DNA from 2 places in the Streptomyces sp. KR55 genome. Region 2 is predicted to be linked to the other one. Evidence: riboswitches for the same ligand, from Rfam matches in the RefSeq annotation. Region 2 holds a riboswitch; the other holds the start of a gene.
The links. A riboswitch is a leader RNA that binds a small molecule or an ion and turns the genes downstream of it on or off. The one in region 2 is predicted to bind ZMP and ZTP.

Region 1 (7,820 bases), on a different contig from region 2:
CTCCCCCCAATGGTTCTGGATGGAGGAGCGCTTCCCGGGCGCCGACCAGTGGAACTCCCTTCACGAACGCCTCACCGCCGCCTGGAAGAAGCAGTCCGCCCTCCTCCCGCCCGGCAGCCCCCTGTACTTCGCCCACTCCAGCGCCGACGAACTCGGCGAGGACCTGATGACGGTCGCCTATCTGAAGGAGACCGCGGAGCAGGCCGGCCTCGACACCGATTGGATCTCCATGGAGGAGATCGGCTGGGACCGCCTCTCCGGACGCTTCGTCGACAACCACCTCCGCTTCATCCGCAGCTGCTTCAAGCTCTACCCCTGGGAATGGCTCACCACCGACCGCTTCGCCGACCACGTCCTCGACACCCTCGACAACGGCGGCGGCACCGGCACCACCCTGTGGATCGAGCCCGCCTGGAAGATGCTGCTGAGCAACAAGGCACTCCTCGCCATCCTCTGGGAGCTGTATCCCGGACACCCGAACCTGCTGCCCGCCTACCTCGACGGCCCTCGCGAACTGGCCACGACCAGCGGCTACGTCGCCAAGCCCCTGCTCGGCCGCGAGGGCGCCGGAGTGACGGTCCACCAGCCGGGCGCGGACCCGATCGTGCGCGAAGAGCAGTGCTGCTACCAGGAGTTGGCCCCCCTGCCAGACTTCGACGGCAACCGCGTCGTTCTCGGCACCTGGGTCGTCGAGGACGAGTCGGCCGGCCTCGGCATCCGCGAGTCCTCCGGCCTGATCACGGACGAGTACGCCCGCTTCCTGCCGCACGTCATCCTCTAGGAGAGGCCCTACAGGCCCAGCACACCGCGGAGTTGGGCCAGCCCCCAGTCCAGGTCCTCCTTCCCGATGACCAGCGGTGGCGCGATCCGGATGGTGGAACCGTGGGTGTCCTTCACCAGCACACCCCGGTCCATCAGCTTCTCGGACACCTCCCGCCCGGTGCCGTACCTCGGATGGATGTCCACACCCGCCCACAGCCCGCGCCCGCGCACCTGCGACACCCGCCCGGTCCCGGCCAGCGCCGCCAGCTCCCGGTGCAGATGCTCGCCGAGCTCCGCCGCCCGCGCCTGGTACTCGCCCGACCGCAGCATCGCGATCACCTCCAGCGCCACCGCACAGGCCAGCGGGTTCCCGCCGAACGTCGACCCGTGCTCCCCGGGCCGGAACACCCCGAGCACTTCCGCCGACGACACCACCGCCGACACCGGCACGATCCCGCCACCCAGCGCCTTCCCCAGCACATAGACGTCCGGCACGACCCCCTCGTGCTCGCACGCGAACGTCCGCCCCGTACGCCCCAGGCCCGACTGGATCTCGTCGGCGACGAACAGCACATTCCGCTCCCGGGTCAGCTCCCGCACCGCCGGCAGATAACCCGGCGGCGGCACGATCACCCCCGACTCGCCCTGGATCGGCTCGAGCAGCACCGCGACCGCGTTCTCGGTCATCGCCTCCCGCATCGCCGTCAGATCCCCGTACGGCACGATCGCGAAGCCCGGCGTGTACGGTCCGAAGTCCGCCCGCGCCTCCGGGTCGGTGGAGAAGCTGATGATCGTCATCGTCCGGCCGTGGAAGTTGCCTCCGGCGACCACGATCTTCGCCATCTCCGCGGGCACGCCCTTGACCCGGTACCCCCACTTCCGGGCCGTCTTCACCGCGGACTCCACCGCCTCCGCGCCCGTGTTCATCGGCAGCACCATCTCCATCCCGCACAGCTCCGCCAGCTCCGCGCAGAACGCCGCGAACCGATCGTGATGGAAGGCGCGCGACGTCAGCGTCACCCGCTCCAACTGCGCCTTCGCCGCCTCGATCAGCCGCCGGTTGCAGTGTCCGAAGTTGAGCGCCGAGTAACCGGCCAGCAGATCCAGATAGCGTCGGCCCTCCACGTCCGTCATCCACGCCCCGTCGGCGCTGGCGACAACCACCGGCAGCGGGTGGTAGGTGTGCGCACTGTGGGCTTCGGCGGCGGCGATAAGACTTTCCGTAGCGGTCACGGCAACTCCCGAACATGAGGCTGCCCCCTTCCTATCGTCGCTCGCATGGTGGACTCGGGAACTTGATCGTCCGGCGCGCCCGGTAGGCTGACTCGCGGGCCGTGACTGGCGCGCTGGGATGGGACCGACCATCGGGGAGCGGCCCCCGAGGGCCTTGAGACGGCCTGACGAGCGAGTGCCGTGCGCCTGGGCCGAACCGTGAACCGCGAACGCTGAAAGCCACGCCGCCCGGAGGCCGACATGCCAGAGCAGCAGCCCCTCTCCACTGAATCCACCGCCTTCCGCTCCGCCCTTGATGTGATCCGCGCCGTCGAGCCGCGCGTCGCCGACGCCATCGGCCAGGAGGTCCACGACCAGCGCGAGATGCTCAAGCTGATCGCGTCCGAGAACTACGCCTCCCCGGCCACCCTCCTCGCGATGGGCAACTGGTTCAGCGACAAGTACGCCGAGGGCACCATTGGCCGCCGCTTCTACGCCGGCTGCCGCAACGTCGACACCGTCGAGTCCCTGGCCGCCGAGCACGCCAAGGAGCTCTTCGGCGCCCGCCACGCCTACGTCCAGCCGCACTCCGGCATCGACGCCAACCTCGTCGCCTTCTGGGCCGTCCTCGCCCAGCGTGTCGAGGCCCCCTTCCTGGAGAAGACCGGCGCCCGCCAGGTCAACGACCTCTCCGAGGCCGACTGGGCCGAGCTGCGCCAGGCCTTCGGCAACCAGCGCATGCTCGGCATGTCCCTGGACGCCGGCGGTCACCTCACCCATGGCTTCCGCCCGAACATCTCCGGCAAGATGTTCGACCAGCGCTCCTACGGCACCGACCCCACCACCGGCCTCCTCGACTACGAGGCCCTGCGCGCCTCCGCCCGCGAGTTCAAGCCGCTGATCATCGTCGCCGGCTACTCCGCCTACCCCCGTCTGGTGAACTTCCGGATCATGCGGGAGATCGCCGACGAGGTCGGGGCGACCCTGATGGTGGACATGGCGCACTTCGCGGGCCTGGTCGCCGGCAAGGTGCTGACCGGCGACTTCGACCCGGTCCCGCACGCCCAGATCGTCACCACCACCACCCACAAGTCGCTGCGCGGCCCGCGCGGCGGCATGGTCCTGTGCGACGACTCCCTCAAGGACCAGGTCGACCGCGGCTGCCCGATGGTCCTCGGCGGCCCGCTCCCGCACGTCATGGCCGCCAAGGCCGTCGCTTTCGCCGAGGCACGGCAGCCCTCCTTCCGTGACTACGCCCAGCGCATCGTCGACAACTCCCGCGCCCTCGCCGAGGGTCTGATGCGTCGGGGCGCGACCCTGGTGACCGGCGGCACGGACAACCACCTCAACCTGATCGACGTCGCCTCCTCCTACGGACTGACCGGCCGCCAGGCCGAGGCCGCGCTTCTCGAGTCCGGCATCGTCACCAACCGCAACGCCATCCCGGCCGACCCCAACGGGGCCTGGTACACCTCCGGCATCCGCATCGGCACCCCCGCCCTGACCACCCGTGGCCTGGGCACCGCCGAGATGGACGAGGTCGCCGGCCTCATCGACCGTGTCCTCACCTCCACCGAGCCCGGCACCACCGCCAAGGGCACGCCCTCCAAGGCCCAGCACATCCTCGACCCGAAGATCGCGGACGAGATCTCCCACCGGGCCACCGACCTCGTGGCCGGCTTCCCGCTCTACCCGGAGGTCGACCTCGGCTGACGCTTCCGACAGACGCCTTCGGCTGACGCTCCTCGGCCGACCGACGACCCCGGCTGACGCTCGTCGGCCGACGACTCTGGCTGAGGCTCTCGACCGACGCCATCGACTGGCGTGATCGGCTGTCGCCCTGGGCTGACGTCGTCGGCCACTCTCAGAGATCGATCAGTTCCTGTCGTGGTTCCTCGCGCGGCGGCCCGGCCTCGTGCCCGGCCGCCGCCCGGCGTATCAGGCGCGTGCCGCCGACCCCGGCCGCGAAGCCCACGGCCAGGCCCGGGGCTGCCCACCAGACACCGAGCGTTCCCGGTCCGGGCTTGTCGTCGGCATCGTCCGCGCCGGGCACGCTACCGGCCCCGCCACGCGCCGCACGCGCGGCAGACCCCTCGCCGCTCCCGCCGAGCAGAGCCGTCCCGTCCAGCCGCTCGAACACCGAGCGCGGTGCCCGGTGCCAGCGGATGTCGTCGTCCTCCACATCCGGCGATGGATCCGAACGCACCCACGGCGTGCCGTCCTCGGTCACGAACAGCTGATCCTGCCGTTGGATGGCCACGTCACCGCCCGGCGGCCGGTTCGACTGCGGCCAGCCTCCGACCCCCGTCAGCCCCCAGATCACGATGATCCGCACCGGCGGATACCGGCCCTCGGCCCAGCCGTCCGACACCCGCTCGGTCCCGGCGAAGGTGGGTTCCAGCAGCTGCCAGAGGCGGGCGAACTCCGGCTCGCCGGAGCGCAACGCCGTCGTCCGGCCGCTGCCGCCCGCAATGACCACCGCCAGATCGGGGATGTTCCCGCCCGGCCCCGGCGCGGCCGCCACGGTGGCCGGCCCTCCCCACAGGGCCAGCGCCACCGACACCGATACGAGCACTGCGAGCCGTACCCTCGCGCGTCCCCCACGGTGTGCCATCCGTCCCCGCTCTGATCTCACGTCCATTCCCCCTCCCGATCTCGCGTCCGTCCCCCCGGATCTCACGCACGTCCCCCTCCCGGTTTCACGCCCGTCCCTCTCCCGATCTCATACGTCGTGCAGTTCCTGCCGCGGGCCCGGCTCCCGCCGCAGGCGCTCCAGCGGCAGTGGCAGCCGCGTCGCGAACGGCCGCAGCACCAGGGCCAGCACGGCTCCCGCCGCCGCGCCCGGGAGCGACCACCACCAGTCGGTGGCGTCGGCCGGGCCTGCAGCGGTCGTCCGTGTCGCGGTCACCGCCTTGTCTGACTGCGCTGCCTCGTCGATCTCATCGGTCTTGTCCGCCGTGCCCGCCGCGGCCTCGTCCGACTGCGCCGGCGGCGCCGGGGCGACGCCGGTGGATCCCTGGTCCGGAGCCTTGCCGAGCACGCCCAGCTCCGTGAGCAGCGCGCGGAGCTGAGCAGGCTCCTGCGGCTTGTGCCACTTGCCGTTCTCGTCGGGCGGGTAGCCGATCGCCGTGAGGATCCATATGTCCTCGGTGGCGGAACCCGCGACCACCGCGTCCTGCCGCCAGGGCGACACATCGTGGACCATCCAGGTGATGTTGATGTGCTCGCCCGAGCCGTCGCCCAGCGTCGGCGGCTGAGACTCAGCGTCGTCCATCGCGCTGCCCGGCCGGCCGAGCAGCTTCTCCAGCCGGCCGTACTTCGCGTCCGTGTAGTACAGCCCCGTGGCCCGCTCACTGGTGGGCGACGCCAGGTACACGCTCGTCGGTCCACCGGCGGACGCGGGCGGCGCCCCCAAAAGGGTCAGGGCCAGTGCCGCGGCCAACGCCCCTGCCATTGCGATCAGTTGATGCATCCTCATCATGTGGTCCCCCACCGGTCCGGTGCGGCCCGTCCGCGAGCCGCGTGTCACTTCTGGTACACCGCCAGAACCGCCGGGGTTCCCGCCTCGGCCGCGCTAATCGGAGGACTTCTCCAGCGACTTCGCGATCTCCACCGCCCGCGCCTGCGACGCCACCCCCTCCAGCCGCAGCGTCACCTCCTCGCCGCCGGCTTCATACATCCACAGCAGCGTCGGCCCGGCGGTCCGCTCCGTGCGCGTGTAGCGATCCCCGTCCGCGTCCACCAGCCAGAAACTCAGCAGATGCGGTCGCGGGAACCACAGGGCGGGATCCGATGTGCCGCCCAGGCCGGGCGACAGCCACTCCGGCTGCTCGCGCACGGTCTTGGTGAAGGTGAAGTCCAGGGCCTCCGGGAACTCGTCCAGCCGGATCGTGCGCCCGTCCTCCCGCCAGCACAGGCTCACCAGGAACCGTCCCTGTGGCTCGCTCGTCACCGCCACCGCTTCGGGGGCGCCGAGCGCGTCCGGCACCACTGGAGCGAACCCGGCCCGGCGCTCGGCCTGCGCGAGCGATACCGACCGGCTGCAGCCGGGCACCTCGGTGCCGGGAGAAGGCGCCGCCGACGGGTCGTACCGCACCTCGACCCCGCCGAAGCTGAACCAGTCGAAGACCGCGGCCCGCACCGGAGGCGTGAGCACGAGTACCGTCAGCAGACCGCACAGGGCCGCGGTCAGCGAACGCCACCGCACACGCGTCCACTGCCGAACCGCACGCAGCCGCTCACTGGCTCCCGGAGGCTCGGCCACTGGGAGCGGCACGTGCTCGGCCAGTATCTGCCCCAGCACCCGCTCGACCATCGCCTCGGAACCGTCGGCCCCGTCCAGCGAACGCCCCAGGGCCCGCAGCTCCTCAGGCAGCCGGGAAGCCTCCCCGCGCCGGCGCCGTTCGCCGCCCCGGTCGTCGTACGACTCCCGTCCGTCACTCATGCTCATCACCCCCTTCCCGAGGCTGAAAATCCGGCAGCAGTCTGCCCAGCTTGCGCAGCGCGCGGTTCAGCCGGGACTTCACCGTGCCCCGCGGCCAGCCCAGCGCCTGGGCCGTCTCTGGCTCGTCCATCTCCAGGAGGTAGCGGTAGGTGACGACCAGGCGGTGCTCCTCGCTCAGCTGCTCCAGGGCGGCCAGGAGTGCCGCGCGGCGCTCCGTCTCCAGCGTCGCGACCGCCGGGTCCGCCGATTCCGGTATCAGCGGCTCCGCCTCCACGAAGGCGGCCTCCCGGCCGGCGAGCGTGCGCTGGCGCGCCGCCGTCCGCACTGTGTTCCTCGTCTCATTGGCGACGATCGACAGCAGCCACGGCTTGAACGCCGCGCCGTCCCTGAACCGGCCCAGCGCGCAGTACGCCTTGACGAAGGCCTGCTGCACCACGTCCTCCGCGTCCGCACCCGCCCCGAGTGCCGCGGCCGCCCGCAGCGCGATGCCCGTATGGGCCCGCACCAGCTCCGCGTACGCCTCCGACTCTCCGGCTCGTACGCGTGCGATCACCGCGGCCTCATCGACGATGCGGCCCCCCTCCCGCGTCCTCACACTCTTGGTACACCGCGGAAGCCGAATCGGTTCCCACCTGTTTCGCATCAGTTCCGGACCGGTCCTCGAGACCTGAGAGAATGGGGAGCATGGCCTCTGATCGACCCCGCGTGCTCTCCGGAATCCAGCCCACCGCAGGCTCGTTCCACCTCGGCAACTACCTCGGCGCCGTCCGCCAGTGGGTGGCCCTGCAGGAGACCCACGACGCGTTCTACATGGTCGTCGACCTGCACGCGATCACGGTTCCGCAGGACCCGAAGGAGCTGCGGGCCAACACCCGCCTCGCCGCTGCCCAGCTCCTCGCCGCCGGGCTCGACCCCGAGCGCTGCACGCTCTTCGTCCAGAGCCATGTCCCCGAGCACGCCCAGCTCGCCTGGATCATGAACTGCCTCACCGGCTTCGGCGAGGCGTCCCGCATGACCCAGTTCAAGGACAAGTCCGCCAAGCAGGGCGCGGACCGGGCATCCGTCGGCCTGTTCACGTACCCGGTCCTCCAGGTCGCGGACATCCTGCTCTACCAGGCCAACGAGGTCCCGGTCGGCGAGGACCAGCGCCAGCACATCGAGCTCACCCGCGACCTCGCCGAGCGCTTCAACGGCCGCTTCGGCGAGACCTTCACGGTCCCGAAGCCGTACATCCTCAAGGAGACGGCGAAGATCTACGACCTTCAGGACCCGTCGATCAAGATGAGCAAGTCGGCGTCCACGCCGAAGGGCCTCGTCAACCTTCTCGACGAGCCCAGGACCACCGCCAAGAAGGTCAAGAGCGCCGTCACCGACACGGACACCGTGATCCGCTTCGACCCGG
Region 2 (7,820 bases):
TTGATGCCGCCCTGTTTGTAGTGCAGGTCGGTGTGGCAGACCCCGCAGGCCTGGACCCGCACCACGGCCTCCCCCGGGCCGGGGTCGGGCACGACGATCGTCTCGACCCGGACCGGCTCGTCCTTCCCCGGTGCGATCACGCCGCGTACTTCCTGCGCCATCGTGCTGACCCCTTCTGTCGGCGGGCGTCCGTCCCGGTGCCGACCTTACGCGCGACTGATCGGTAAGGGCGCGGTTTGCAGGCCTGCGGGCCGACAGTCACGGCTGCTTCCGGCCAGCCCCTCACATACCCCCTGGGGTAATTCTGCTACGGTGGCCATATACCCCCTGGGGTAATGAACCCGGGGGTTTGCGAGGAGAGGAGCGCTGCCGTGTACTTCGTCGACACCATCGAAGTGCCGGGACTGGGCAACCGCGGCTATGTGGCGGGGGGTGCGCACGGCGCCGTCGTCGTCGATCCCCCGCGTGACGTCGATCGGGTGATCGCGGCCGCCGCCCGGCGGGGCGTGCGCATCACGCACGTCGTCGAGACCCACGTCCACAACGACTACGTCACCGGCGGCCTGGAGCTGGCCCGGGTGACCGGCGCCTCGTATCTCGTGCCGGCCGGAGCCCGGGTGGCGTACGAGCGCGTGCCGGTGGCCGACGGGGACCGGGCGGAGATCGAGGCGGGGCTGGCGCTGCGCGCGCTGGCCACGCCGGGCCACACCCCGCACCACACGTCGTACGTCCTGGAGCACGACGGACGGGCGGTGGCCGTCTTCACCGGAGGCTCCCTGCTGATCGGCACGGTCGGACGCCCCGATCTGGTCGAGCCGCGGCTGACCGAACAGCTGGCCCGCGCCCAGTACGACTCCGCGCACCGCCTGGCCGCGGAGCTCCCGGACGCGACCGAGGTGCTGCCCACGCACGGCTTCGGCAGCTTCTGTTCCGCCGGGCACAGCGACACGGGCGCGGAGACGACGATCGGCCGGGAGCGCACCGCCAACGAGGCGCTCGTCAAGGACGTCGACACCTTTGTCGCCGACCTGCTGGCCGGCCTCGACGACGTACCCGCGTACTACGCCCACATGGGCCCGGCCAACGCCAAGGGCCCGGCCCCCGTCGACCTCACCCCGCCCCGCCGCGCGGACGCCGAGGAGATCGCAGCCCGGCTGGCCGCCGGCGAATGGGTAGTGGACCTGCGCAACCGGGTCGCGTTCGCCGAGGGGCATGTCGCCGGGGCGTTGAACTTCGAGGCCGACGGGCAGCTCGCCACGTATCTGGCCTGGCTGCTGCCCTGGGGCAAGCCGGTCACGCTGCTCGCCGAGTCGGCCGCCCAGCTGGCCGACGCCCAGCGCGAGCTCGTCCGGGTCGGCATCGACCGGCCCGCCGCGGCGGCGACCGGCTCGCCCGGCGACTGGGTGCCGGCGGGAGAACGGCCCCGCACGTTTCCGCGCGCCACCTTCGCGGAGCTCGGCGCCCAGGAGGCTGTCGTGGTCCTCGACGTGCGGCGCGACTCCGAGCGTGCGACCGGGCACATCCCGGGATCACTCCACATACCGCTGCACCGACTGCGCGACCGGCTCACCGAGATTCCGGACGGCACCGTGTGGGTGCACTGCGCCGGGGGGATGCGGGCGGCCATCGCGGCGTCCCTCCTCGACGCGGCAGGGCGTGCGGTCGTCGCCGTCGACGACCGCTTCGACGCGGCACGCGAGGCCGGGTTGATCCCGGACCGCCTCACTCCCGCCGAGGCCGCCGACCGAACGCATACGGACGCCGTACTCCTGGACGTCCGTGAACCGGCCGAGTGGGCCGCGGGACACGCCCCCGGCGCCGTGCCCGCCCCGCTGTCCGGCCTCGCGGCCGGGGGTGAACTGCCGCAGAGCGCCCAGGGCCGGCCGGTCGTCGCGATCTGCCGCTCCGGGCGGCGCTCCCGCGAGGCGGCGGACCTGCTCGCCGCGCGCGGCGTCCGCGTGGCAGACGTCGCGGGCGGTATGCGGGCGTGGGCCGAGGCGGGTCTGCCGGTCGTGCGCGACGAGCAGCGCACCTCGCCCGCGTGAGCGCGTTCGTCCTCGCCCTCGTCGCCGGGGCCCTCACCGGTCTCGCCCTGGGCGCCCTCGGGGGCGGTGGGAGCGTGCTGGCGGTGCCCGCACTGATCTACCTGCTCGGCCTCACCCCTGCCGCGGCGGCCACCGCGAGCCTGGTCGTCGTCACCGTCACGTCCGCCACCGCCCTGATCGGGCATGCCCGCGAGGGCACCGTGCGGTGGAAGCACGGCCTCCTGTTCGCCCTCGCGGGACTCGGGCCCGCGGCGGTCGGCGGCGCGGTCTCGGCGTGGCTCCCGGCCGGAGTGCTGACCGGCGCCTTCGCCGTGATCGCCGCAGTCGCCGCGCTGCGGATGCTGCGGCCGTCGGCCTCCGCGCCCACCGAGGCGCCGGCCCGCCCGGTTCGGGTCGCCACGGCCGGGGCGGGGCTCGGCGCGGTCACCGGGGTGATGGGGGTGGGCGGCGGCTTTCTCGCCGTACCGGCGCTGGTGAACGTGGTGGGGCTGCGGATGCGGGCGGCCGTGGGCACGAGCCTGCTGGTCATCACACTCAACTCGCTGGTCGCGCTGGCGGCCCGGGCGGGGGCGGACGTGAGCATCGACTGGGCGCGTGTCGCGCCCTTCGCCGCCGCTGCGGTCCTCGCCGCATGGGACGGCAAACGCCTCGCGGCCCGCATCTCCGCCGGTTCGCTTCAGCGGATCTTCGCCGGCGCCCTGCTGGCGGTGGCCGCGTTCATGCTGGCCGATGCCGTCCTGTGAGGGCGGGCGGGGCGGTCAGGCCAGGGAGAGGAACAGCTTCTCCAGGCGGGCCTTCATCTCGTCCGTGGTCTCGCCGCTGCCGTCACCGTTGCCGACGTCGGTCAGACACTGCTGGAGCCCGGTCGCGATGATCGCGAAACCGGCCCGGTCGAGGGCGCGCGAGGCGGCGGCGAGCTGTGTGACGACGTCCTCGCAGTCCCGTCCCTCCTCGATCATCTTGATCACTCCGGTGATCTGACCCTGCGCCCGGCGCAGCCGGTTCAGCACCGACTTCAGCTCATCACCCTCGAACCGCACATCCACGGCCACCCACTCCTCTGTATACCCTTAGGGGTATTTTACCTCCCCCCAGGGTGTGTACCCCTCACCGCATGCCAAGGAAGAATCGCACGCACCATGAACGCTCCCCGCACTCTCGACGCCGACGAGGCCCGGACCCGACTGCCCGAGCTCACCGTCATCGACGTCCGCACCCCGGGCGAGTACGCCACCGGCCACGTCCCCGGCGCCCTCAACATCCCCCTGGACCAGCTCCGCCGGGCCCTGCCCACACTCCGTCAGGTGAACGGCGAACTGCTTCTCGTGTGCGCCTCCGGGGCCCGCTCCGAGCAGGCCTGTACGGCCCTCGCCGCGGAGGGCATCGGCGCCATGACGCTGACCGGCGGAACCCAGGACTGGGCCCGGCGCGGTCATGAACTGGCCCGCCCGCAGCAGAGCACCCGCACGACCTGGTCCATGGAACGCCAGGTCCGGTTCACCGCGGGCAGCATCGTCCTGACCGGCCTCGGTCTCGGACTCCTGCACCCCGCCTGGCAGTTGCTCGCCGCCGGGATCGCGGGCGGACTGGTCTTCTCCGCCCTGACCAACACCTGCGGCATGGCCGTCGTCCTCGGCAAACTGCCGCACAACCGGCCGCGCCCCGCCGACCTGGACGCCACTCTGGCGGCGCTCGCGGCCCGGTAGGCCGACGGCGAAACGGGCGGCCGTACGACTCGGCTCCACCGTAGGCTGAACGCCCCCGTTCGACCGGCGAAGGAGCAGCGTGAGCAAGGCACAGACGCAGACGAGTACGCCCCCGTGGCGCATGCTCCTCGGCTATGTACGGCCGCACCGATGGGCCCTGCTCGCGGGCGCGGTGCTCTCGCTGGTCACCGGGGCCACCGGCCTGCTGCTGCCGCTGGTGGCGCGGGACCTGATCGACGACCTTTCCCACGACCGGGCCATCACAGGTGCGCTGATCGCGATGTCGGCGCTGGTCGTCGCCAACGCGGCGGTGGGCGCGCTGGGTTCGTACGTGCTGCGGCGCACCGCGGAGTCGGTGGTCCTCGGCGCGCGGCGAGCCCTGTCGTCGTATCTGCTGCGCCTGCGCATAGCCGCCGTGGACCGCACCGAGCCGGGCGACCTGATGGCCCGTATCACCTCGGACACCACGTTGCTGCGCGAGGTCACCACCGACTCTCTGGTGGGCCTCGGCACCGGCGGGCTCACGCTGGTCGCAACCGTGGTGATGATGGGCTTCGTCGACCCGGTGCTGCTCGGTGTCACGCTGGCCGTGATCCTGTGCGCGGGCGTGGTCCTCGGCATGATCGTGCCCCGGATCAACCGGGCCAGCCGGCAGGCGCAGGACGCGGTCGGCGTGATGGGCGCCTCGCTGGAGCGGGTGCTGGGCGCGCTGCGCACGGTGAAGGCGTCCGGCGCCGAGCACCGGGAGGAGGGCGCGCTGCACGCCGCGGCCGAGGAGTCGTGGCGGCAGAGTGTGCGTGCCGCCAAGTGGTCGGCGGCCGCGGGCAACACGGCCGGACTGGCGATGCAGATCGCCTTCATCACGGTGCTCGCGGTGGGCGGGGCACGGGTCGCGACCGGCGCCGTCGACGTCGGCACACTGGTCGCGTTCCTGCTGTACGTCTTCTATCTGATGTCGCCGATCCAGCAGGTCGTCGGTGCGATCACCCAGTACCAGACGGGTGCCGCGGCGCTGTCCCGCATCCAGGAGGCGCTGCGGCTGCCCGCCGAACCCGCGGTCCAGGCCGCCCCGTTGCCGTCGGCCGACGCCGAACCGGCCGCGCTGGCCTTCACCGATGTCCGCTTCCGGTACGCCGACGACCTGCCGTACGTGCACCACGGGGTGACCTTCGCCGTGCCCGCGCGGGGCATGACGGCGTTCGTCGGCCCGTCCGGCGCGGGCAAGACCACCGTCTTCTCCCTCATCGAGCGGTTCTACGACCCCGAGTCGGGCGAGATCACGCTGGACGGCCGGGAACTCGCCCAGTGGGAGCTGCCGCAGCTGCGGTCCGCGATCGGCTATGTGGAGCAGGACGCGCCCGTCCTGTCGGGCTCGCTGCGCGAGAACCTGCTGCTGGGCAACCCGGACGCGGACGACGACACCCTTGCGCGGGTGCTGAAGACGACCCGGCTCGACGGTCTGGTCGGGCGGCTGCCGCGCGGACTGGACACGCTCGTCGGGCACCGCGGCACCAAGCTGTCGGGCGGTGAGCGTCAGCGGGTGGCGATCGCCCGCGCCCTGCTGCGCCGCCCCCGGCTGCTGCTCCTCGACGAAGCGACCTCGCAGCTGGACGCGGTGAACGAGGCCGCGCTGCGTGACACCGTGGCCGATGTGGCCCGGACGACCACGGTGCTGGTCGTCGCCCACCGGCTGTCCACGGTGACGATGGCCGACCGGATCGTGGTCATGGACGCCGGCAAGGTCCGTGCGGTGGGCACCCACCGCGAACTCGTGGCCGCCGACCCGCTGTACGCGGAGCTGGCGGCCACCCAGTTCCTCGCCACGGCCGACGCCGACTGAGCGGCCGGGCCGGTCGGGCCTGCCGCGCTTGCCGAGGCCGACCGGGCGGAGGAATCTCGTAGGAGAGGCCCTGTACGGCCCGCTCCCCCGCCGGGCCGCGGCCCTCGAAGGAGGTCACGATGGGTACTGCGGCAAGCCCCAGCTTCGACACCGAGACGTTGCGCCGGGGCATAGAAGGCAATCCGAACACTCTCCTGTCGCTCTACGCCGACGACGCCGAACTGCGTGTCGTGGACCGCAACTCCCAGCCCAGCCACCCACGGCTGCTGCACGGCCGCGACGAGATCAGCGCCATGCTCGACGACGTCTACAGCCGCGATATGACGCACAAGCTGGAGAACTGCGTCATCCAGGGTGACCGTGCGGCCTTCAGCGAGTCCTGCGAGTACGCCGACGGGGTCCGCGTACTCGCCGAGTCGATGATCACGCTGCGCGGCGGCAAGATCGCCGAACAGACCCTGATCCAGGCCTGGGACGAGCAGGAGTAGCCAGCAAGTCAGCAACCATCAGCAGTGACACGTACGGTGCCGCACGGCCTCGGTTACCCTGACCCGGGGCCGTGACTGGCGCTGAGGTGGAGTACCACCAGGGAGCGGTCCCCGCAGAGTCGATGCCGCGCGCCTGGGCGATCCGGTCGATCGACCCAGGAGTGGATCATGACTCAGGCCCGGCTCATGGACGGCACCACGCTTGCCCGGCGCACCGTCGAGGACACCGCCAGGCGTGCGGCCGCCCTCACCGACCGGACGGGCACCGTCCCGTGTCTGGCGACGGTGCTGGTGGGCGAGGATCCCGCGTCCGTCACCTACGTCCGTATGAAGCAGAACCGCTGCCGCAAGGCCGGCATCGCCTCGCAGCATGTGGCGCTGCCCGCCGCCACGACCACCGAGGAACTCGTCGGCACGCTCCGGGCCCTGTCCGCCGACCCGCGGGTGCACGGCATCCTGCTCCAGCACCCGATGGGCGAGCACATCGACGAGCGGGCCGCATTCGAGGCGATCACTCCCGAGAAGGACGTCGACGGTGTCACCTTCGCGTCGTTCGCGACGATGAGCTTCGGCCTGCCGGGATTCGTGTCCTGCACGCCCGGCGGGATCATGCGGCTGCTCGACGAGTACGGCGTCGAGCCGGCCGGGAAGCGGGCCGTCGTGATCGGCCGCAGCGCCATCCTCGGCAAGCCGGTCGGCATGCTGCTGCTCGCCCGGAACGCGACGGTCACCTACTGCCACTCGCGCACCCGGGACCTGTCGTCGGTCGTGCGCGAGGCGGACATCGTCGTCGCCGCGGTCGGGCGGCCGCGGCTGATCCAGGGCCGGGACATCAAGCCGGGCGCCGTCGTGATCGACGCCGGATACAACCCCGGGAACGTCGGCGACGTCGACTTCGACTCGGCCGTGGAGCGGGCCGGGCTGATCACCCCGGTGCCGGGCGGGGTCGGTCCGATGACGATCGCCACGCTGCTGGAGCAGACCGTCGACGCGGCCGAGCGGCAGCTCTCGACGGCCTGAACTTACTCCCGAGTCAGAAGTGTTGACGGTGTCCGGAAATGGTCGGACTGTAGTGGACATGCCGAATAAACGTGCGCGTCTGCTCGTTGTTCTGGTTCTCCTCTGTGGATTCCTGACGGTGGCCGGCACCCGTCCCGCCACCGCCGACCCCCTCCCCGACGCCCTCTGGTTCGACGGCTCCCCGCTCACCGTGCAGAACGGCCGCTTCACCGACGCCTCCGGCCGGGAAGTGGTCCTGCGCGGCTACAACGTCTCCGGCGAGACCAAGCTGGCGGAGAACGGCGGCCTCCCGTTCGCCTCGGTCGCCGACGCCCGCAGGTCCGCGACCGCGCTGCGTGCCCTCGGCGGCGGCAACACCGTCCGCTTCCTGCTGTCCTGGGCCTACGCCGAGCCTGTGCGCGGCCAGGTGGACACGGTGTACCTGGCCGCGGCCACCGACCAGATGCGCGCGTTCCTCGACGCCGGTGTCCGCGTCTACCCGGACTTCCACCAGGACCTCTACTCCCGCCACCTCTTCGACCCCGACAGCTGGTACACCGGCGACGGCGCCCCCAAGTGGGCGGTCGACGCCGGGAATTACCCCGACGAGTTCTGCGGGATCTGCCTCTTCTGGGGCCAGAACATCACCCAGAACGAGGCCGTGAAGCGGGCGTCGTACGACTTCTGGCACAACGCGCACGGAGTCCAGGACGCCTTCCTCACCACGGCCCAGAAGACCATG

Region 1: linked by a shared signal. The riboswitch ahead of ACTWQJ_RS08480 (glycine hydroxymethyltransferase) and the one ahead of ACTWQJ_RS18460 (bifunctional 5,10-methylenetetrahydrofolate dehydrogenase/5,10-methenyltetrahydrofolate cyclohydrolase) in region 2 are both predicted to bind ZMP and ZTP.

What each region holds. Positions count from the first base shown of each region.
Region 1 is NZ_JBQQCE010000039.1:1,285-9,104, reverse strand. It holds gene ACTWQJ_RS08490 (glutathionylspermidine synthase family protein) at 1-781, shown strand, start outside; gene rocD (ornithine--oxo-acid transaminase) at 790-1,995, opposite strand; ZMP/ZTP riboswitch at 2,087-2,194, shown strand; gene ACTWQJ_RS08480 (glycine hydroxymethyltransferase) at 2,236-3,687, shown strand; gene ACTWQJ_RS08475 (hypothetical protein) at 3,839-4,588, opposite strand; gene ACTWQJ_RS08470 (hypothetical protein) at 4,697-5,428, opposite strand; gene ACTWQJ_RS08465 (hypothetical protein) at 5,549-6,424, opposite strand; gene ACTWQJ_RS08460 (RNA polymerase sigma factor) at 6,411-6,971, opposite strand; gene trpS (tryptophan--tRNA ligase) at 7,103-7,820, shown strand, end outside.
Region 2 is NZ_JBQQCE010000112.1:15,323-23,142, forward strand. It holds gene ACTWQJ_RS18425 (S-(hydroxymethyl)mycothiol dehydrogenase) at 1-161, opposite strand, end outside; gene ACTWQJ_RS18430 (MBL fold metallo-hydrolase) at 372-2,045, shown strand; gene ACTWQJ_RS18435 (sulfite exporter TauE/SafE family protein) at 2,042-2,788, shown strand; gene ACTWQJ_RS18440 (metal-sensitive transcriptional regulator) at 2,804-3,091, opposite strand; gene ACTWQJ_RS18445 (rhodanese-like domain-containing protein) at 3,185-3,751, shown strand; gene ACTWQJ_RS18450 (ABC transporter ATP-binding protein) at 3,873-5,591, shown strand; gene ACTWQJ_RS18455 (nuclear transport factor 2 family protein) at 5,711-6,079, shown strand; ZMP/ZTP riboswitch at 6,141-6,225, shown strand; gene ACTWQJ_RS18460 (bifunctional 5,10-methylenetetrahydrofolate dehydrogenase/5,10-methenyltetrahydrofolate cyclohydrolase) at 6,248-7,099, shown strand; partial or broken gene ACTWQJ_RS18465 (cellulase family glycosylhydrolase) at 7,158-7,820, shown strand, end outside.